Regions from separate parts of the Rhodococcus sp. ACT016 genome, predicted to be linked through region 1. Evidence: riboswitches for the same ligand, from Rfam matches in the RefSeq annotation. Region 1 holds a riboswitch; the other holds the start of a gene.
The links. Region 1 has a riboswitch for thiamine pyrophosphate ahead of thiO (glycine oxidase ThiO). Riboswitches for the same ligand answer to the same signal wherever they lie in the genome.
Positions count from the first base shown of each region.

Region 2: another riboswitch for thiamine pyrophosphate. It lies ahead of ACQ5DX_RS06005 (TenA family protein); the one in region 1 lies ahead of thiO (glycine oxidase ThiO).

Region 1 covers NZ_JBEAET010000001.1:4,111,217-4,121,892, reverse strand. The annotation lists gene ACQ5DX_RS19035 (tetratricopeptide repeat protein) at 1-2,181, opposite strand, end outside; gene ACQ5DX_RS19030 (glutamate ABC transporter substrate-binding protein) at 2,205-3,182, opposite strand; gene ACQ5DX_RS19025 (hypothetical protein) at 3,182-4,537, opposite strand; gene ACQ5DX_RS19020 (NUDIX domain-containing protein) at 4,692-5,531, shown strand; gene ACQ5DX_RS19015 (pyridoxamine 5'-phosphate oxidase family protein) at 5,541-5,951, opposite strand; gene ACQ5DX_RS19010 (hypothetical protein) at 6,079-6,480, opposite strand; gene ACQ5DX_RS19005 (glycosyltransferase 87 family protein) at 6,769-7,980, shown strand; gene ACQ5DX_RS19000 (hypothetical protein) at 8,007-8,423, shown strand; gene thiE (thiamine phosphate synthase) at 8,433-9,125, opposite strand; TPP riboswitch at 9,152-9,263, shown strand; gene thiO (glycine oxidase ThiO) at 9,232-10,329, shown strand; gene thiS (sulfur carrier protein ThiS) at 10,344-10,553, shown strand; gene ACQ5DX_RS18980 (thiazole synthase) at 10,555-10,676, shown strand, end outside.
Region 2 covers NZ_JBEAET010000001.1:1,290,007-1,300,682, reverse strand. The annotation lists gene ACQ5DX_RS06025 (ABC-F family ATP-binding cassette domain-containing protein) at 209-1,840, shown strand; gene ACQ5DX_RS06020 (DUF2470 domain-containing protein) at 1,906-2,202, shown strand; gene ACQ5DX_RS06015 (NADPH-dependent FMN reductase) at 2,203-2,751, shown strand; gene ACQ5DX_RS06010 (carboxylesterase/lipase family protein) at 2,744-4,312, opposite strand; TPP riboswitch at 4,433-4,529, shown strand; gene ACQ5DX_RS06005 (TenA family protein) at 4,523-5,251, shown strand; gene ACQ5DX_RS06000 (ABC transporter substrate-binding protein) at 5,248-6,276, shown strand; gene ACQ5DX_RS05995 (ABC transporter permease) at 6,254-7,069, shown strand; gene ACQ5DX_RS05990 (ABC transporter ATP-binding protein) at 7,074-7,835, shown strand; gene ACQ5DX_RS05985 (hypothetical protein) at 8,178-8,873, shown strand; gene ACQ5DX_RS05980 (F420-dependent hydroxymycolic acid dehydrogenase) at 8,915-10,033, opposite strand; gene ACQ5DX_RS05975 (BPL-N domain-containing protein) at 10,140-10,676, opposite strand, start outside.

The DNA of each region.
Region 1 (10,676 bases):
CGCACCGCGTGCCATCGCGCGTAGGGCGGCCTCGGTGCCCGCACGCAGGCCGCGCTCGGTGAAGGGGACACCGAGCAGCGGCTCGCGTGCGGTTTCCGGGGTGTGCCCGGCGAGTAGCCACTGCAGGGCAGTGCCGAGAACCACAGTCCGCATCTGCGGACCGCGAATCTCGGTACGGGGCAGCGTTTCCACTCGCCGGGCGCACTCGCGCAGCGTCTCCTCGCTTATGTCGCCGATCGGCCGCACCGACAGGTACGTCAGGACCCCTGTCATCCGTGCCACGGCGTGGCTGCGGGAACCGACCGGGACCTGGTCCAGGGCGGCGACGGCGCCGTGGACGTCGCCGTCCGCGGCGAGCCGTCGGGCCAGGCCGAACGCGGCGCTCACGATATTCCGGTCCATCCGCCACACCCGTCGGTAGAACTCGAGCGCCGGCAGTCGCCAACGGTCGATTCCGGGCTCGGTGCTGTGCTCGAGGAGGAGTTCGGCGGTGGCGGCCATCGCCAGTTGCGGGGACACCTCACCCGGGAGCGCGCTGTGGACGTTGTCGAACGACATGTAGGCGGAAGCCAATTCGTTCACAGTGAGGGCGGCGATGCCCCGATACCAGTCGATGCGCCAGTCGTTCGGATGGGTCAGTGCCAACGGGCGCAGCAGTTGCCGCGCACCGTCCGCGTCACCGAGATCGAGATGCGCCCGTACCTCGGCGAGAAGCAGTTCCAGCGATTCCGGGGTTTCCCGGTCGCGGTTCTCGCGGGCGCGGTCGAGCAGATCGAGCATCAGTCGGGGATCGCTGTGCGCGGCCGCGTTCACCAGGGGCGCGCCGGGATCGTCGGGATCGACCAGCGGCACCGCGAGGGACTGGGCCACCTTCTGCGGGTTCAGGGTCCGGTCGCGTTCGATGCCGTCGGCGAAGACGTCGGTCTGCTCGACGATCTCGTCCGCCCCGAACATCGCCCGCTGGCGGGTGAAGACGGTCGAGAGTATCGGGTGTTCCTCGTCGGTCTGGAGTGAGACGATCTCGCGCAGCACACCACTGAGCTGACCCGACATTTCCTCGGCGGACCGGAACCGCCGCTTCGGGTCGGACGCGGTGGCCCGCAGCAGCAGCCGCCGGTAGGAGTCGTAGCGGGCGAGCAGCGGTGCGTGCGTCGGGGACGGCAGCCTGTCGGCGTAGTGTCCGTGCTCGGTCGGCAGGTCGAGGGTCAGGACCGCGAGAGTTCTTCCGACGGTGTAGATGTCGGACGCAACGGTGGGTCCGGTCTCGGTGATCTCCGGCGCCTGGAAGCCCGGAGTGCCGTACAGGTAGCCGTAGCTCTCGAGCGGTGCCACCGCGCCCAGATCGATGAGCTTGAGTTGCTCGTCGGTGACCATCACGTTCTCGGGCTTGAGGTCGTTGTAGGCCAGACCGATCGAATGGAGGTATTCCAGGGCGGGGAGGATCTCGAGGATGTAGGCGATGGCCTGCTCCACGGGCAGGCGCTCGGGACGCTTGTATGTGGCGAGGATGTCGCGCAGCGAGTTTCCGCCCACGTACTCCATCACCAGGTAGCCGGCCGATGGCGAGCCTTCCTTCTGGAACTCGACGAAGTTGTAGATCTCCACGATGCTCGGGTGTCGCACCTCGGCGAGGAACTGACGCTCGGCGGCCGCTACCGCGTGCGCCTCGGCGTCGCCGAGTTGGAGCAGGCCCTTGAGGACGACCCAGCGGTTGTCGACGTTGCGGTCGATCGCCAGGTAGATCCAACCCAGGCCGCCGTGCGCGATGCACCCCTGCACCTCGTACTGGCCCGCGATCACCATGCCGGGGGAGAGCAACGGCGCGAACTGGAACCGGGCCCCACAGTGGGGGCAGAACCCGGACGTGGCCCCAGGGCCGTCGTCGGAGGAACGGCCGACCGGCCTGCCGCACTTCCAGCAGAACCGCTTGCGCTCCGGGACGTGTGGATCGGTGAGGATGACCGACTGCGGTTCGCGCACGGGAACCGGCGGAACCTCGACCAGTCCACCGCCGAGCACCCGGCGGGTGCGGATGCGCTGGGTGCGCGCGCGGCGACCGGTCGTGGGGGTGACCTCCACCGCCGCCGTGGCCATCGGATCGTCCTCCGCGGTGGCGGCGCGGGTCTGCGCGAGGTCACCGGAATCGCCCGTGTCGTGTTCTTCTGCTCCCTCTCTCGCCATGCATCCTCCGTTCGTCCCACCGATCAGTCCCGGTACGTCGCAGGCGGCGGTCCGGGGGAGGGGCCCAAGGCGGAGAGCCATCGGGCATAGATTCTCTCCCACGTACCGTCCCGGCGGATCCGTTCGAGCGTGCCGTTCACGAACCGCACCAGATCGTCGTTGCCCTTCGTCATCCCGATTCCGTACGGTTCGGGTCCCAGACTGGGACCGACCATCCGCAGGTAGGGGTCCTGTGTGGTCATCCCGGCGAGCAGGGTGTCGTCGGTGCTGACCGCGTCGACCTGACGCTGCTGCAGCATCACCAGGCAGTCCGACCACGTGGGCACCGCGATCATCGTGGCGTCGGGTGCGAGGGCACGAATACGGTCGATGGAGTGTGTCCCCTTCGTCAGGCACACCCGTTTCCCGGCGAGGTCGTCGACGCCGGAGACGGGGGACCCGGCCATGACCAGGATCCGCTGGTGCGCCTCGTAGTACTCGGTGGAGAAGTCCACGTGCTGTCCCCGTTCGCACGTGATGCTCATGGTGTGCGCGACGATGTCGACCTTCGACTCCTCGAGCGCCTGCTGGCGGTCGTCCGCGGTGAGGAGCCGGAACTCCACCTTGTCGGGACTGCCCAGCACATCGCGTGCGACCTCCCGGGCGATGTCGACGTCGAAGCCCTCGATGCCGCCGGTGGCCGGGTTCCGGAAGCTCATGAGGTTGCTGCCCGTGTCCAACCCCACGATCAGTTGACCGCGGGCACGGATCGTGTCGAGCGACGGACCCGCCGGTTCCTCGCCCGGCGGGAAGGGACGCAGGCTGGCGGTCGGATCACCGCAGTCCGCCGTCGTGGGAGCGGGGGCCGACGTCACCACCGACGCGCCCGCGGGCAGCGGTGCCACGCTGTACGTCTCGCTCGGCGGGAGCGTGTACGGGTCCGGTGGTGCCGAGCATCCCGCCGCGGCCGTGCCGGTGACCCCGACGGCCACCGCGGCCGTCGCGAGCCATCGGCGTCCGATCACTGATACTCCCGAAGCCGGGGCCACAGCCCAAGCGGGATGCCGACGGCCGCCACGATCGTGATCACCACCGCGCCGGGCCCCAGCGCCGACAGCACCCGCGACGAGCGGGCGACGTCGTCGCGCAACTCCGCGCGGGCAGTGTCGGCACCGTCGGACAGCGCGCCGTCGACTACGCCGAACTCCGCTGCGCTCGAATCGGGACCGGAGCCCACAGCTGTCGTCGCGGCCGTCGCCCAGTCACCCACCTCGAGGGCGTCGGTCATCCGCTGGTGCGACGCTGTCCACGCGTCCAGGGCCCCCGCAGCCTTGTGTATGTCGTCCGCGCCGTCGGACTCCGAGTAGTCGGCGAGCAACGCGCGTAGTTGGTCGGTGTCGTCGGCGAAGATCTGCGCGTGGCGTTCCTTCTCGTCACGACGGACCAGCTGCATGATCTCCTGCGTACGTGCCTGCTGCGCGAGGATTCGCGCCGACGCGAACGTCGACAGCGGCGTCGACCCCTGCCGAACCGCGCTGTGTGCCGACGCCGCGGACACGATGCCGGCCACCAGCATCCACACGAGCAACGCGGTCATCGCGGCGGTCGTGAACAGGAGGCCGGCGTTGAATGCGCGACGGGTCCGCCTGGACATCACCACCTGCGTCGCGACGAGCACGACAAGCAGCGCAACGAGCAGTCCGATGGCGAGCCACGGTGGCCGGGCGAACTTCGACTGCGGGGCCAGCGATGCCGCGGCCCGCTCGGTGTGCAGGGCCTGCGCTCGCGGCAACAGCTCCGACTGCATCAGCGACGACGCCTCGGCGAGGTAGGCGGTGCCGACGGGGTTGCCGCTGCGGTTGTTGGCGCGGGCCGTCTCCACCAGTCCCGTGTACACCGGCAGTTGCGTCGCGATCTCGGTGATGAGGCTTCGCGCCTCTTTGTCACCGGGCAATCCGTCGGAGTTCGCGACGAGCTCGGCGGCTGCGGTGCCGATCGCCTGCGTGTACTGGTCCCGGGCCGCGCTCGGTTCGACGCCACCCGACAGGAACGCGGTGGCGGCGGCCGCATCGGCGACGGACAGCGACGAGTACAGGTTCTGCGCCGACCGCGCGAGCGGTTCGGTCGTGGACAGCAGCACGTCGATCTCGTGCTTGCGGTCTCCCGCGACCACCGAGGTGATCAGCCCCGCGGCCAGCGTGCCCAGGAGCAGCGCGACGCCGACCGCGAGCAGCCGAGCAGGTGTCGATCGAAGCAGGTCACGAGGGGCGATCTGGCGCGCGCGATCGGCGCCGTAGATCGTCACGAACCCCCAGCTGGTCTGCTTCGGCGTGGGCGTCTTTTTGCTCTCCGACGCCTTGGTTTCCGGCACTGCCACGGCATGTCCTCGGTTCGCCGTCCGTGTGGTTCGAGGCCCCCGTACTGCGAGCATAAGCCGCACCGGCAGGTTGTTCCTCCGATTCGTGATGCCGCGGGGAATACTGTGGGGACAGGCGAGCGGCTCGGCGGACAGGGCAGGTGAGAGACACTCCATGCGCGGTGACGGAGACGGTTGGGCGACGACCCCCGAAGGCGTACGGCATTGGGGCCGGCACGGTGCGGCGGGTTTGTTGCTGCGCGCCCCACTGGCGGACGGCTCGGCCGCGGTCCTGCTGCAGCATCGGGCGGCGTGGAGCCATCAGGGCGGCACGTGGGCGCTGCCCGGCGGCGCGCGGGACAGCCACGAGACGACGGTTCACGCAGCGGTCCGTGAGGCGCAGGAGGAGACCGGTATCGACGGCGCCTCGGTGCACGTGCGGACCGAGCGGGTCACGGCCAGCGTCGCCGGTGGCTGGACCTACACGACGGTCGTCGCCGACGCGGAGAAGCCGCTGGCCCTGGTCCCGAACGGGGAGAGCACCGAACTTCGCTGGGTGCCGGAGTTCGAGGTGGAGCGCATGCCGCTGCATCCGGGGTTCGCACTCGCGTGGCCGACTCTGCGGACCACCGAGATGCGAGTGCTGCTCGACACCGCCAACGTGGTCGGTTCACGGCCCAATGGGTGGTGGCGCGATCGTGCCGGCGCGACGACGGAGTTGCTGGACCGGCTCGCGCAGGTGCTGCCGCGGACCATCGAACTGCCCGGCGGCGGTTTCGGCTGGTTGCCGCGCATCGAGGCGATACTCGAGGGCGTGGCCCGCGGCGCCGGCCACGTCGACGCGCGGGTCTCCGTGCACATCGCGTCCGGCAGCGGTGACGACGAGGTGGCCCGGCTGGCCATGAGCGACGGTGCCCTCACCGCGGTCGTGACCGCCGACCGCGGGTTGCGGGGACGGCTGCCGGGGTCGGTCCTGACGCTGTCGCCGTCGACGGTGCTGGGCTGGCTGGACTGAGCCGCTGGGTCAGCCGCGTTCGATGAGAAAGCGGCGACCGGTCGTCTCGGTGGGCCGGATCTCCACGAAGTTGTACTTCTCGGTCGGCACCCACGACCGCAGGTCGAGTTCCTCGGCCGCGTTGATCTCGTCGAAGCGGACGAGGGTGCGTGCGATACCGCGGACCAGGATGCTCCACGCGGACGTGGCGTCGGCGCGGTCGACCTGGAAGGTGACCATCGGCTTGAGCTTCATCTCGGTGAGCTTGTCGCCCTCGGCGCTTCGGAAGTAGAGCTTGCCGTCGTGCACCACATAGTTGACGGGGTAGACGTCGGGTTGGTCGCCGGTGACGAGGATGAGTCGGCCGAGCCGTTCGGTGGCCAGAAGGTCCAGCGCCTCCTGCTCGGTGAGCGCGGTGACGAGGGTGGTCCGGTCCGGCATGTCTCCTCCGATCGTCGGCGAGTGTTCACCTCCGACTCTGCCCCTTCACGTTTCCGAGTGCCAGGGGATCGGGATGTGAGCTGCGTTGCATGTGAGAACCACTGCACAGCAACGGGTTGCGCGACGATCAGGCGCCGGAATTCTTGTTGGCCTTCCGCTCCTCGGCGCGGTTGCGGAGCACGACGAACGGAAGCAGGAAGGTGGCGAGTGCGGTGACGAGCCACACCACGAGGGTAGCGAGGATCCAGCTGCGCCAACCGGAGATCGACAGCCCGCCGAACGCGGATGCGATGGCGAGGGCGACGAAGGTGGACACCAGTCCGATGCCGCCGAGGAACGCGGGTGCATTCCGCTCGGCGAGACGGGTGATGAACGGGGACAGCACGACCTGCGCAATGGCGAACAGGACGACGGCGATGATGAACCCTGAGGCGCTGACGGACACGTCCGGAATCAGCCACACGGCGGCGAGAATCCCCAGTGCGGCCGATCCGAGGAAGATCGCGGACCGAATGAGAAAGCGAATCATGTTCCGGCCCTTCAGGTGAGCCTCGTCGGCTGATGGAACCGAACCGGTTGGTCGATTCGAGGTGCAGTGTAGCGATCGGATCGAGGCAATCCCGGTAAGCGGACTGTCGCCGTGTTGCGCGGTGGGTAACGCCGTAGGGTCGGGAGGCGAACTCGTGGACGGGGACCGTATCGGGGTGGCCGATGAAAAGACACATTCCTTGCTTAGGCTAGGTATGTAGATCTGGCCGGGGACGATCGACGAGGGGGCTGGCAGGTGTTCTGGCGAAGTGCGGTAGGTGGACGCGAAATGCCCCGCCGGACAGGACACCTCGTCGTGCTCGGACTGTGGGCCGTGACCTCCGTTGTTCTGGTCCTCACCACGGTGCGTCCCTGGATGCCCGAGATCGGTATCTTCGCCGGGGGCGCCGACCTCGACGTCTACCGCGACGGTGCGCGCCACATCATGGAGGATCTGCCCCTCTACACCCAACCGGTCGTCCACGGTCTGCTCTACACGTACACGCCGTTCTCCACGCTGGTGTTCGTCCCGTTCGGACTGTTGCCCCTCGGCTACGACAAGTACATCTGGATGGCGGTCAACCTGGCCCTCCTGGTCGGGATCGTGGCGCTGTGCTGGCGGATGCTCGGCTACCGGATCTCGCCACGCGTCGTGGGAGTTTCGACGCTGCTGGCGATCGCGTGCACGTTCCTCGAACCGGTCCGCACGACGCTGTTCTACGGGCAGATCAATCTGGTGCTGATGGCACTGGTGCTGTGGGACGTCTCCCGCGACGAGCGGAGCCGGATCAGGGGTGTCGGTGTGGGGATCGCGGCCGGCATCAAGCTCACCCCCGCGTACTTCGTGCTCTACTACCTGGTCCTTCGCCAGTGGCGCGCGGCGGCGGTCGCGGTCGGGACCATTGCGGCCACGATCGGGTTGAGTTGGCTGGTGCTACCGGGTGATTCGCGGCAGTACTGGACCGAGACCTTCTTCGCGTCCACGCGAATCGCGGAGGACCGGCACCCGTCGAACCAGTCGATCCGCGGCGTGATCGCACACCTGACGGGACATGCGACGCCGGTCGCGCTGTGGTTCGTGCTTGCGGCACTCGTCGTGGCGGTGAGCATGTGGATCGTGGCGCGACTGCACCGCGCCGGCGAGCATCTGCTCGCGGTGACGGTGACGGGTCTGAGTGCCGCCGCGGTGTCCCCGTTCTCGTGGAGCCACCACTGGGTGTGGTTTGTGCCGCTGCTCGTCTACATCGTCCACCGGGCGTTGACGGACCCTCGCTGGTGGCTCGCCGCCGCGGTGATCTACCTCGGTGCCGGGGCGTGGCCGTACTGGTGGAACGAGCACTTCGTCGTGATCGGTCTGTTCCTGTACCCCCCGCAGTGGCCCGTCGCCGATGTCCTGATGAACATCTACCTGCTGCTGTATGCGGCCGTCCTGGTCGGTGCCGGCGTGGTCGCATTCCGACGTAACGGGAAATCCGCTGGTCAGCACCCAGTGGTCGCGTGAACCGGGCAGGCTGTCACCATTCCGGCATGAAAATTCGACACCTGATCGCCGCCGTCCCCGTCGCACTGCTCGTCCTCACCGGCTGCAGCGACAGCGATGCGGAACCCGCCGCATCGTCCTCGAACGAGACCACCACCGTCGCGGCCGACGTCGTCGACGCCGCCGTCAAGGAGATGTGCAGCCAGGTGGCGGCCTTCATCGACTCCTCCGAGCAGGCCGCCCAGGCGGCCGGGCAGCCGTTCGACCGCGCCGCCAAGGGCGAGGAGTTCCTGGGGCTGCTCGAGGCGAACTCCGGCGCGTGGGTGGGCGCCTACAACGCGCAGGCCGAGGCGTCGGGACAGCCGGCGTTGGACCCCGCGACCGCGACGTGGGAGGACATGCCAGCGGACAGCCGCGACATGATCGAGAAGTCCGTCCACGCGGGCGTCGCCGGCACCTGCTGATCTGCGAGGTCAGCCGCGCAGCGCGTCCGACAGTGCTCGCGCGGCGGCCTCCGGATCGTCGGCGTCGGTGATCGCGCGCACGACGACGATGCGGGTGGCGCCGGCCTCGAGGATCTGCGGCAGCCGCTCCTGGTCGACGCCGCCGATCGCGAACCACGGGCGCGTCGGAGCCGCCTCGGCGGTGCTGCGGACCAGCTCGATGCCGGACGCGGTCCGCCCCGGCTTGGTGGGCGTGGCCCACACCGGACCGGTGCAGAAGTAGTCGACGTCCTCCTCGATCCCCGCGAGGCTGGCCTGCGCGCGGTTGTTCGTCGAGCGGCCGATCACGACGTCGGGGCCGACGATCCGGCGGGCGTAGTGCACCGGCAGGTCGTTCTGGCCCAGGTGCAGGACGTCGGCGCCGGCGGCGAGCGCGACGTCGGCCCGGTCGTTGACGGCGAGCAGCGCGCCGTGGCGTCGCGCTGCGGCGCCGATCACCGCGAGTGCGGCCAGCTCCTCCTTGATCTCCATCGGCCCCAGCTCCCGCTCGCCGGCCGAGCCCTTGTCGCGGAGCTGGACGATGTCGACGCCGCCGGCCAGTGCGGCCTCGACGAAGTGAGCCAGATCGCCCTTGTCCCGGCGGGCGTCGGTGCAGAGATAGAGGCGCGCGTCGGCGAGACGTTCACGCGGAGTGGGGTGCTTGACGGTTTGGGAGGCGTGCACACTTGGAACGGTAGTCTCTAGTGCGGACGAATCAACACGGGAGTCCCGAGGAACGCGGGGCTGAGAGGGGGCCTGCCGGCCCCGACCGTCATACCTGACCCGGATCATGCCGGCGCAGGGAGCGAGGTGGAGAAAGTTGACCCGATCGGTTTCCGTCGTCGGAGGCGGTGTCATCGGCCTGTCGGTGGCGTGGCGCGCGGCGCAGCGCGGCTGGGCGGTTCGGTTGTACGACCCGGCGCCCGGTTCGGGGGCGTCGTGGGTTGCGGGTGGCATGCTGGCGCCGCTGTCGGAGGGCTGGCCCGGTGAGGAGAAGGCCCTCGAGCTCGGGGCCGCCTCGCTGCAGCGGTGGCCCGATTTCGGCGCCGAACTCGAGCGCATCGCCGGGGTGACCCTCTTCACTTCGGACGACTCGTTGACCGTCGCACTGGACGCCGCCGACGCCGCCGACCTGCACACCATCGCCGACTGGGTGGCCGAGCAGGGCCACGAGCTGCGAATCCTGAACCGCGCGCAGATCCGTGAGCTCGAGCCGTCGCTCGGCCGCGGGATCCGGCTGGCGCTGCAGGCCCCTACCGAGCTGGCCGTCGACAACCGACTGCTGGTGCGCGCGTTGCGGACCGCGGCGGCCTCGGCCGGGGTCGAGCTGATCGAGCAGGCAGTGACCGACCTCGACGACCTCACCACCGACCAGGTGGTGCTGGCCGCGGGATCGAACTCGGCGCAGTTGTGGCCGGACCTGCCGGTGCGGCCCGTCAAGGGCGAGATCCTGCGCCTGCGGGCCCGGCCCGGCGTGACGCCCGCACCGCGACGCACCATCCGCGGCAGCGTGCACGGGCGCCCGTCGTATCTTGTTCCGCGGGCCGACGGCATCGTGGTGGGCGCGACGCAGTACGAGTCGGGCCACGACACCCAGGTGACGGTGGCCGGCGTGCGGGACCTGATCGCCGACGCGGAGGCGCTGATGCCGGCGATCGGCGAATACGAGCTGTACGAGGCGAAAGCCGGTCTGCGTCCGATGAGTCCGGACAACCTGCCGATCATCGGACGCGTGTCTGACCGGGTGGTGCTCGCGACGGGCCACGGCCGCAACGGCGTCCTGATGACCCCGGTGACGGCGGACGCGACGGTCGCGATCCTCGATGGGTCACCACTGTCGGAGGCGGAAAGTGCCACCGCCGAACGATTTTCACCTGCAAAGGCATGACGAGCGAGGTTTGGATGAGTGAGTTGATCGGCATCACCGTCAACGGTGAGGAACGTGAGTTCGACGGGCCGCTGACGGTGACGCAGCTGCTCGAGCGGCTGGATCTGCCGCAGCGCGGCATCGCCGTCGCGGTCGACGGTGCGGTGTTCCCGCGCGGGCGATGGTCCGAATCCGTCGGTCGCGGTTGGGAAATCGATATCCTCACGGCGGTGCAGGGTGGCTGAGATGGGCAAGCTGACGATCGCCGACCGTACCTTCGGCTCGCGCCTGATCATGGGCACCGGTGGCGCCGCCAACCTCGCCGTGCTCGAGGAGGCGCTGGTGGCGTCCGGCACCGAACTGACCAC
Region 2 (10,676 bases), 2.8 Mb from region 1:
CGAGTTCAGCTGCGTGGCCGTGTTCTTCGCCGAATCCACCGCTCTTATCAGGATCGATCCTGACGCGCGGTCTCTCGCATCGACTGCACCACGCAGTTCGCGAGTCAGGCGGTGGGGCTGATTCCAACCGATCGACCCACGCGCCAGACGGCTCGACGCCGGTGGGGTTGATCCGCTCTGTCTACTTATCGATTTTTGGGAGAAACCTGTGATTACTGCTACTGACCTTGAAGTTCGTGCCGGTGTGCGGACGTTGTTGTCCGCGCCGGGGTCGGCGTTGCGGGTGCAGGCGGGTGATCGGATCGGACTCGTCGGGCGTAACGGTGCCGGCAAGACGACCACGTTGCGGATCCTCGCCGGTGAGGGTGAGCCGTACGCGGGTGCGGTGATCCGCAGCGGTGATCTCGGGTATCTGCCGCAGGACCCGAAGGAGGGTGATCTCGAGGTCCTGGCGAAGGATCGGGTGCTGTCGGCGCGGGGGCTCGACGAGATCATCAAGAAGATGGAGAAGCAGCAGGCCATCATGGCCGAGGCGGTCGACGACGCCACCCGCGACAAGGCCGTCCGCAAGTTCGGCAACCTCGAGGACCGCTTCTCCGCGCTCGGTGGCTACGTCGCCGAGTCCGAGGCCGCCCGCATCTGCCACAGCCTGGGCCTGCCGGACCGGGTGCTGAACCAGCAGCTCAAGACCCTCTCCGGTGGTCAGCGGCGCCGCGTCGAACTCGCCCGGATCCTGTTCGCCGCCTCCGACGGCTCGGGCGGCAAGTCGAACACCACGCTGCTGCTCGACGAGCCCACCAACCACCTCGACGCCGACTCGATCACCTGGCTGCGCGGGTTCCTGCAGAACCACGACGGCGGCCTGATCGTGATCAGCCACGACGTGGACCTGCTCGCCGACGTCGTCAACAAGGTGTGGTTCCTCGACGCGGTGCGCGGGGAGGCCGACATCTACAACATGGGCTGGAAGAAGTACCTCGACGCCCGCGCCACCGACGAGCAGCGTCGCCGCCGCGAACGCGCCAACGCCGAGAAGAAGGCCAGCGCACTGCGGCAGCAGGCCGCCAAGCTCGGCGCGAAGGCCACCAAGGCGACCGCCGCGCAGAACATGGCCAAGCGTGCCGACAAGATGATGGCCGCGCTCGACGACGTGCGGGTGGACGACAAGGTCGCGCACATCCGGTTCCCCGAACCGGCGCCGTGCGGCAAGACGCCGCTCATGGCGCGCGAGCTCACCAAGGTCTACGGGTCGCTGGAGATCTTCACCGGTGTCGATCTCGCGATCGACCGCGGCTCGCGGGTGGTGATCCTCGGCCTCAACGGTGCCGGCAAGACCACACTGCTGCGGCTGCTCGGCGGGGTGGAGACCCCCGACCTGGGTGAGTTGGTGCCCGGGCACGGGCTGAAGATCGGCTATTTCGCGCAGGAACACGACACCCTCGACGACGACGCGAGCGTGTGGGAGAACATCCGGCACGCCGCCCCCGACGCGGGCGAGCAGGACCTGCGCGGGCTGCTGGGGGCGTTCATGTTCACCGGCCCGCAGCTCGACCAGCCCGCCGGCACCCTGTCCGGCGGCGAGAAGACCCGCCTGGCGTTGGCCGGGCTGGTGTCGTCCGCGGCGAACGTGCTGCTGCTCGACGAGCCCACCAACAACCTCGACCCCATCTCCCGCGAGCAGGTCCTCGACGCGCTGCGCAGCTACACCGGCGCCGTCGTCCTGGTCACCCACGACCCCGGCGCCGCGGAGGCCCTCAACCCCGAACGCGTCATCCTGCTCCCCGACGGCACCGAGGACCACTGGTCACAGGAATACCTCGAGCTCATCCAGCTCGCCTGAATCGTTGCGTCCGGGTCGGCCCCGCGCGGAGGACCTCCTCGGCGCGGGGCTCTAGGCTCGTCGGCGTGACTTCCTTCGATGCCGCCGTCGTCGCCGCGGTGACCGGCCACATGAACGGCGACCACGCCGACGACAACCTGCTGATCGTGCGCGCGTTCGCCGAACCGGCCGCGAACGCCGCCCGGATGACCGGGCTGGACAGCGAATTCGGGGAGTGGGTCGCCGAGGTCGACGGATCCGAGCAGGTCGCGCGGGTGCCGTGGCTCGGCCCGGTCACCGATCGCGCGTCGATCCGCACCGAGGTCGTGGCGCTGTACAAGGCGGCGTGCGACAAGCTCGGCGTCACGCCGTCCGAGCACTGAGTGAGCGTCGTGTCCGACATCTTGTTGCTATCGGGAAGCCTGCGCACCGACTCGACCAACTCAGCCCTGCTCCGTACTGCCGGATCCCTGATGGCGGAGGGATTCCGCGGCGCGATGTACGAGGGTATGGGGCAGCTGCCGCACTTCAACCCGGATGAGGACGACGATCCGCTACCGCCAGCTGTGCGTGATCTTCGCCGGCGGATCGCGTCAGCAGCGGGCCTGTTGATCTGCACTCCCGAATACGCTGGGGCGCTGCCTGGTTCGTTCAAGAACCTGCTCGACTGGACCGTCGGCGGAGTCGAGATCTGTGACAAGCCGACCGCGTGGATCAACGTCTCGGCCAAGGCGACCGGGGCGGCCAACGCCCATTCGTCGCTCCGGCTGGTGCTGAACTACACCGGCGCGGCGATCGTCGACGAGGCATGCGTCCACGCACCTGTCGTACCTTCGATGATCAACGAGGATCGCATCATCACCGACAGGACAGTCCGCGACGCCGTCGCCGGATCTCTCGCGGTTTTGACGAAGCGCGCTGCACTCAGCTGAACCCCATCACCTCGTCGCCCCAGGCGATGCGCATCGCATGGTCGGGGTCGGGCACCAGGCTGTCGTGGTTGTCGATCAGCAGCGTCGATCGCTCCGCCTCGGCGTACGGCGACCAGTGCTTGGAGCCGTCCAGCGCGGCGGGAACGGCGTGCCGTGCGAACGCCAGCCACCGCCGCTGCATGCGACCGGAGACCTCGAGGGCGCTCTTGCGTCCGCCCAGCCAGAACGTCGGGTCCGGGTTGAGGGTCCCGAAATTGCCGAACACGTAAGGCAATTCGGTGGCATGCCCGGCACCGACGCGGGCCGCCTTGAGAAGCGGCGTCGAGTGGTCGAACCGGTACACCCACGTGGGCGAGTGCCTGCTGTGCGCGTCGGCCACCCACAGCGCGGGCATCCGGAACGCGGCATCTCGCGAAATTGCCAGCGCTCCTCGCGATTTCGCATTGTCCGGGTACGCAGCGACGATCTCGGCGAGCCGCACCGCCGACAGCTCGGGGTTGTCCTCGGCCAGTCCGGCGAACATCTGCTGGACGGCTTCGGAACTGACCGGCAGCAGCGGCGAACGCATGAACTTGAAGATCGACGCCTCGTCCTTGTTGGAGCCGATGATCAGCGGGATGCGGTGCGAATACCCCTTCTGGAACGCGGCCACCGGGTAGTGCGGGACGAGGTCGCGGTCGACCACCGGGGCCATCGCCAGCGTGCCGGGCACCTTCGTGGGGACCTCGTCGACGAGAAGGTCGCCGGCCTTCACCAAGCGGTCTGCCGACATACCCACCAGGTCGCCGACCCGACCGACGGACAGGTTCAGGATCTCGAGGTATCGGCGCGCGACGCTCGCCGCCCGCTCGTTGCCGTACACCGACGTCGCCGGCGGGCTCTGCGCGATCGCGCGGTGGAACAGTCCCTCGGCCCGCGGCACCGTCATCAGCGTGGTGATCGCCCCGCCGCCGGACGACTCGCCGAACAGCGTCACCTCGCCGGGGTCACCACCGAACGCCGCGATGTTGTCGCGCACCCACTCGAGGGCCGCGATCTGATCCCGCAGACCCAGGTTGGACTCGAACGTCCGGTCGGCGGTCGAGAACGACGACAGGTCCAGGAAGCCGAGCGTCCCCAGTCGGTAGTTGAAGGTGACGAGCACGACTTCGCCGCGCTCGGCGAGCAGTCGTCCGTCGTAGATCGCCTGCGCCGACGAGCCCAGGCAGTAGGCGCCGCCGTGTATCCAGACCATGACCGGCCGGGGCCTGCCGTCGGGGCGCGGTGCCCACACGTTGATCGTCAGGCAGTCCTCGTCGATGCGCATCGACGGGTCGAGCGGGACCGAGGTGTCGTGTCCCTGCGGCGCCATCGCGCCGAACGCGCCGCCGTCGAGCACATCGCTCCACCGCTCGGCCGCCACCGGCGAGCGGAAGCGCAGCTCCCCTGTCGGCGGCATCGCGTACGGGATGCCCTTCCACGAGAAGAGCGGGCCGTCGGCATATCCCCGGACGGGGCCGCGTGATGTCTCGACCACCAGCGTCTCGGGCCCACTGGACGCCCCGGTTTCCAGGACTTCCACAGCTTCCACGACGCGACCCTCCTCACCTCCGACGCGTGGTCGGCGCTGTCCGTCGGTCGGTCCCCGCACGACGGACAGCCGATTGCCAACGTACCAATCCGGCGGTGCTAAGGTCGGCACGTTCACGACACGGGGTGCTCCGCACGGGCGGGGCTGAGATCACACCCGGGAACCTGCATCAGGTAATGCTGACGAAGGGATGTCATGGCGATGACGACGCCTGTTCACGACACATCTGTCCAATCCGCCCCAGCCGGCTCACGCTTCACCGACCTGCTGTGGGAACGAACCGCCGTCCTGCGTGCGGCGATCGACGACATGGAGTTCCTGCGCCGCCTCGGCGACGGCACGCTGCCGCTCGACGTGTTCGCCACCTACATCGAGCAGGACTCGCTGTACCTCGCCGAGTACGCCAAGGCCCTCGCATCGCTCGCGGTCAAGGCCCCGGATCCGCAGACCGCGGCGTTCTGGGCCACGTCGGCGGCGACGGCCGCCGTCGTCGAGACCGAGCTGCACGACGGGCTGATGAGCAGCGGTGTTCTGCCCCCGAGGACGGGCGAGCCGGAGCACTCGCAGGCGTGCCTCGGGTATGTGTCGTATCTGACCGCGACCGCGTCCACCGAGCCCTACCCGGTCGCAGCCGCGGCCGTCCTGCCGTGCTTCTGGATCTACGCCGAGGTCGGACGGCGCCTCGCCGCCGACGCGCACGAGGTGCTCGCGGCCGACCCGACGCACCCCTACGCGCAGTGGGTCACCACGTATGACGACCCGGCGTTCCACGAGTCCGTGGCAACCGCCCGACGGCTGGTCGACGCCGCCGCCGACGCCGCGACGCCCGAACAGCGGGAGGCGATGGTCCGCGCGTTCGTGATCGCGACACGCTACGAGTTCATGTTCTGGGACACCGCCCTGAACCCGCAGCCCTGGCCCGCGTCGTGACGTCGATGTCGCGGCTGCGCCGCGTTCTGGCTACTTCGGCGATCGTCGCGTCGGCGCTGAGCGTCCTCACCGGGTGCGCGGGTTCCGACGACTCCGGTGACACCATCCGCTTCGCGCTCGACTGGACGCCGAACACCAACCACACCGGGTTGTACGTGGCGCTCCAGGAGGGGTTCTTCGCCGACGCGGGTCTGAACGTCGAGGTGCTGCCGTACAACAACACGGCCCCGGACACCCTCGTCGACGCCGGCAACGCCGAATTCGGTGCCAGCTTCCAGGATTCGGCGACGTTCTCCCGGGCGGCGGGCGCCCGGACCGTCTCGGTCCTCGCACCGTTACAGCACTGGGCCACCGGCATCGGCGTCAAGGCCGATCGCGCCGACATCGCGAGCCCGAAGGACCTCGACGGCAAGACGTACGCGGGTTTCGGTGATCCGGGCGAGAAGGAGACCCTCCGCCAGGTCATCCGGAACGACGGCGGCACAGGCGATTTCAAGACGGTCGTGCTGGGCACGTCGGCGTACGAAGCGGTGTACGGCGGCCAGGCCGACTTCACGGTGTCGTACTTCGCGTGGGAGGGCGTCGAGGCGGCGCGGCGGGGCACCCCGATGCGCTACTTCCACTACACGGACTTCGGGTTCCCCGACGCCTACGCGATCGTGGTGAACGGCAACGAGGAATGGCTCGCCCAGCATCCCGAGCAGGCTCGCAAGTTCGTGCAGGCTTTGCAACGCGGCTACCAGGTGGCCGCCGACGACCCGGATCGCGGCGCACGAGACCTGATCGACGCCAACCCGGGCGTGTTCAGCGACGAGGAACTGGTGCTCGAGAGCCAGCGGATGCTCGCGCAGGACTACATGAAGGACGCGTCCGGCCGTGTGGGCACGCAGACCCGCGAGCAGTGGGCCGGATACTCGGGCTTCCTGTACCAGCACGGACTGCTCGCCGGCCCCGACGGCAAGCCGCTGACCACCGAACCGGACTGGTCGACGTACTTCACCGATGACTACCTCGCAGCTCCGTAGGCGCCCGGCGCCTGCGACGCACGGCCCGGTGCGCCGGTTGCTGCCGGCGATCGTCGTGGTGGTCGTGCTCGTCGCGGCGTGGCAGCTCTACGTCGTGGCGAGCGGGATCCGCCCGCAGGTGCTGCCGTCCCCGGCCCGCGTGTTCGAGCAGGGCTGGGCGCACCGCGACGACATCGCCGTCCACGCGTCGGCCACGCTCCAGGTGACACTGGTCGGGTTCGCGGTGTCGCTCGCGGTGGCGTGGGTGCTGGCGATCGTCGTCGACTTCTCCCCCTGGCTGCGACGGGCGTTGGTCCCGCTGTTCGTGGTGTCGCAGACGCTGCCGATCATCGCGATCGCACCACTGATGATCATCTGGTTCGGGTTCGGCCTGCTGCCCAAGGTTCTGGTGATCGCGCTGGCCACGTTCTTCCCGATGGCGATCGGCCTGATCGAGGGGTTCGCCTCGGCCGACCGGGAGGCCGGCGCGCTGCTGCGCAGCATGGGGGCCTCCCGGTGGCAGGAGTTCCGCTACGTGCGCCTGCCGTCCGCGCTCCCCCGGTTCTTCACCGCGCTGCGGATCGGGGTCACGTACGCCGTGGTGGGTGCGGTGTTCGCCGAATACGTCGGCGCCACTTCCGGACTCGGCATCTACATGAGCGTCCAGAAGAACTCCTTCCGGACCGATCTGGTGTTGGCGGCCGTCGTGGTTACGGCCGCGATCAGCGTCGCGCTCTACCTGTGCACCTTCGCGATCGAACGGGTCGTCGCGCCCTGGATACAGCAGCCGCGGCAGGAGCAGCGTCATGACTAGCGACATCTCCGAGCCGCCCGTCGTCGAACTGTCGTCGGTCACCAAGTCGTTCGGCACCCGCCCGGTGCTCGACCGGATCGACCTCGCAGTACGCCCAGGCGAGTTCGTGTCCGTCATCGGGCCGAGCGGGTGCGGCAAGAGCACCGTGTTCGGGATCGTCGCGGGCCTCGAGGCGCCGGACACCGGCAGCGTGTCGGCCCCGACGTGCGCGCACATGCCGCAGAAGGACCTCCTGTTCCCGTGGCGGTCGGTTCTCGACAACACCACGCTCGGACTCGAGGTACAGCGGGTGCCGCGGAAGCAGGCCCGCGCCCGTGCCGCCGAACTGTTCCCACGCTTCGGGCTCGCGGGCTTCGAGGACGCCCGGCCGCACCAACTGTCGGGCGGGATGCGGCAGCGGGCCGCCCTGCTGCGAACGGTCGTGCAGAACCGTCCGGTCCTGCTGCTCGACGAGCCGTTCGGCGCGCTCGACTCGCTCACCCGTACGGAGATGCAGACTTGGCTGCAGGACGTGTGGCAGCAGTACCGCTGGACCGTCCTGATGATCACCCACGACGTGCGGGAGGCGGTGTTCCTGTCGGACCGCGTCGTGGTGCTGTCGGCCCGGCCCGCGACGGTGCGCCGCGAGGTAGTCGTCGATCTGCCCCGACCGCGGGAACTCTCCGTCGTCACCTCCCCCGAGTTCGCGGCGATCGAAGGGGAACTCATCGCGGTCCTCCACGAGGAGTCCCGGCGAGCGCTGGTGGAACAGGAATCCGCCCACTGACCGCCGTACCGGACGGTTTCCCTGTCGAATCCGAATGCCCTTGCGTTTCAAAGAAACCGGTCGGTTCAGGTCAATTCGAGATAAAGGCCTCATAACACTCGACGGATCGACGCATCCTCGTTACTCTTCTGTTATGGCACTCCCGGAGAGATAGCCCTCCTCGAGCGCCGACGAGAAGGCATGAACGAGTTCGTGCCAGCGACATCTGACCGACGGCATGCGAAACCCGCTGCCTCAGAATGAATCTGCCAACCGATTGGCATACCGGTTCATCCCCGGGACGGAGCACCGAGGTTCTCCGCCTCATTCACAAACGTGCTCATCATCCGAGGAAAGATCACGATGACGAAACGAATCCTGCTGTCAACGGTTGCGGCACTCGCCGCCCTCGCGCCGGCGCTGGCGATCACCCCCGCCGCATCGGCGGCAACGGGAACGGTCTCCAACGGCATCGCCTGGACGGCGAAGCCGGATGCCGGTCCGTCGAACCCGTTGGTGAACCAGGAGTACTGCACCCTCGGGGTCGTCGGGACTGACGCCATCGGCGACAAGATCGCGATCTCCGCGGGGCACTGCGTCTCCGCCGCCGCGGGTGGGGCAACCGAGTTCCCGGACGGAGCCACGGTGTACCGATTCGGCGCGGCCGGGACCGGCGCACCCATCGGCACGATCGCCTACCGCGACCCGCACATCGACTACGTGGTGATCAAGCTCAACGCGGACGCGGTCCTCTCCGCGAACGGACCGGACGCGCGGATCGACAGCATCGGGCCGGCCAACCCCGACGGCACGCTGTGCAAGGCCGGAGTACGAACCGGTCTGACCTGTGGGCCGATCTACGGACAGGCCGCCCCCCGGATCAACTCGTTCGCCACCGCCAACGGTGGCGACTCGGGCGGGCCCGCGTTCGTCAACGGCAGCCAGTTGGTGGGCATGACCCGCGGGCCGTTCGAGTTCATCGACTTCTCCTCCGTACTCGACAGCATCGCCGCCCAGCCGAACCCGGTCGGCAAGGGCTTCGTGGTCACGAACAACTAGGTGCCCGAGAACGCGCGCAGGCCGCAACGAAGGATGTTCGGCTACCTGCCTGACGTCCGGTGCTTCACGTAGGGCAGAACACGCGAGCCGTAGAACTCGATCGCGGTTTCCGGACGGCGCTGCGCGAAATGGACGAACGGAACGATGCCGGCATCGTGGAGGCGATCGATCGCCGCGATGTGCGTTGCCGGGTCGAGCCCGGTCACCCAGGAGCGTTCGACGTCGGCCAGCGTGGCATGTTGCTCGGCGAACTGTTGGATCGCAACAGGATTGGGCTGGTCGGAGCCCGCAGCGGTGAACCGCCACAATTCGGCGCCATAGTCGATTTCCGCTTGGTCGCCGACGACGGTGAACACCTCCGCCCAGACGGGCAAGGTGGCCGGGTCGCGTCCCGCGGATCGTGCGCCCGCCTCGACGGCCGACCGCAATGACGGATCCAGCGCGGACCCGGCCTGCGTGATCCACCCGTCGCCGTACCGACCGACCAGATGCGCGCTGCGACGGCCTCCTGCTGCGACCAGGATCGGCGGCGGCCGTTCCGGCAGGTCGTACAGTTTGAGCTGGTTGGTCCGGAAGTACGTACCCTCGAAGGTCGTCCGCTCCCCGGACCACAGTCGTCGGATCAGCGTGATGGCTTCGATCAGCCGGTCGTGGCGTTCGCGGTAGCGACCGTATTCCCCGGTGCCCGCTTCTTCGTTGACCGCTTCGCCCGTCCCCACCCCGAGGAATGTCCGACCGGGTGCGAGGATTTCCAGGGACGCGAAGGCCTGCGCCACCTCGGACGGGTGGTGCCGGTAGGTCGGGCACGTGACACCCGAACCGACGCGGATGTCGTGGGTGCGGTCGCACACCAGGGCCAGAGTCAGCCACGGCGACATCGAGTGTTGCTGGTTGTCCTGCCACGGCTGCAGATGGTCACTTGCCCACACGTACCCGAAGCCGGTGCGCTCGGCCGCCACCGCGAACTCCACCAACTCACTGGTGCGGAACTGCTCGTGGGAGAGCACCAATCCGACGTCGGCCGGGGTCGGCCCGGGCGGGCGCGACCGCATCCCCAACGTTGATGCCGCGGCTCCGGCCACGCCGGCTCCGAGGCTCAACCTGCCGAAATCGCGGCGCGAAATCGCCCACCCTCTGCCTCGATCGCGTCGACGGCGCATGCTTCGACCTCCCGTTCGGTACGGACGAGATCTCGGATACCTCCGAACGGGATGCGCTAAACGAGGACGTCTGCCGCCGCCACGCCCTCGGCGGCCCGCGGGGGTGTCAGGGCCGGCGCATCACGGTCTCGATGAGGTCGTAGCCGAGTTCGGGGTGGATCGCGCCGGTGCTGTCGAGTCCGCCTTCGAACCACGACCGGTCGGCCTCAGGGTGTGGACCGACGACGCCCACCCGCCCGGACCCGTACGGGGCGACGAGTGCGGCCGGGTGCCCGCCCTCGTAGGTGGCGAGTAGGTTCACCGAGGCTCGTGGCGCGAGCCGGAAGGCCGGGCCGTCCTGGAAGTACACCGTCTTCGTTTCGCCCCGCCACTGAACGTCGATCCGGGCGGGTGCAGTCGTCTTGACGGTCGCATTCGAGGCGGTGATGTACCGCCACGTGTCGCCGGGCAGCAGGTTGAATCCGGGCGTGGCTCCCGCCAGGTAGCCGCCCAGACAGAAGCCGAGGTAGTTCCCACCGCCGGCAACCCACTGCCGGATGACATCGGCATACGGGCTCATCGCCGCCCACCCCTGCGAGAGGCTCGGTCCTCCCGGCTGCGCGTAGACCGCCGCCTCGGCGAGGGTGGCCGCCGTGACCTTCTG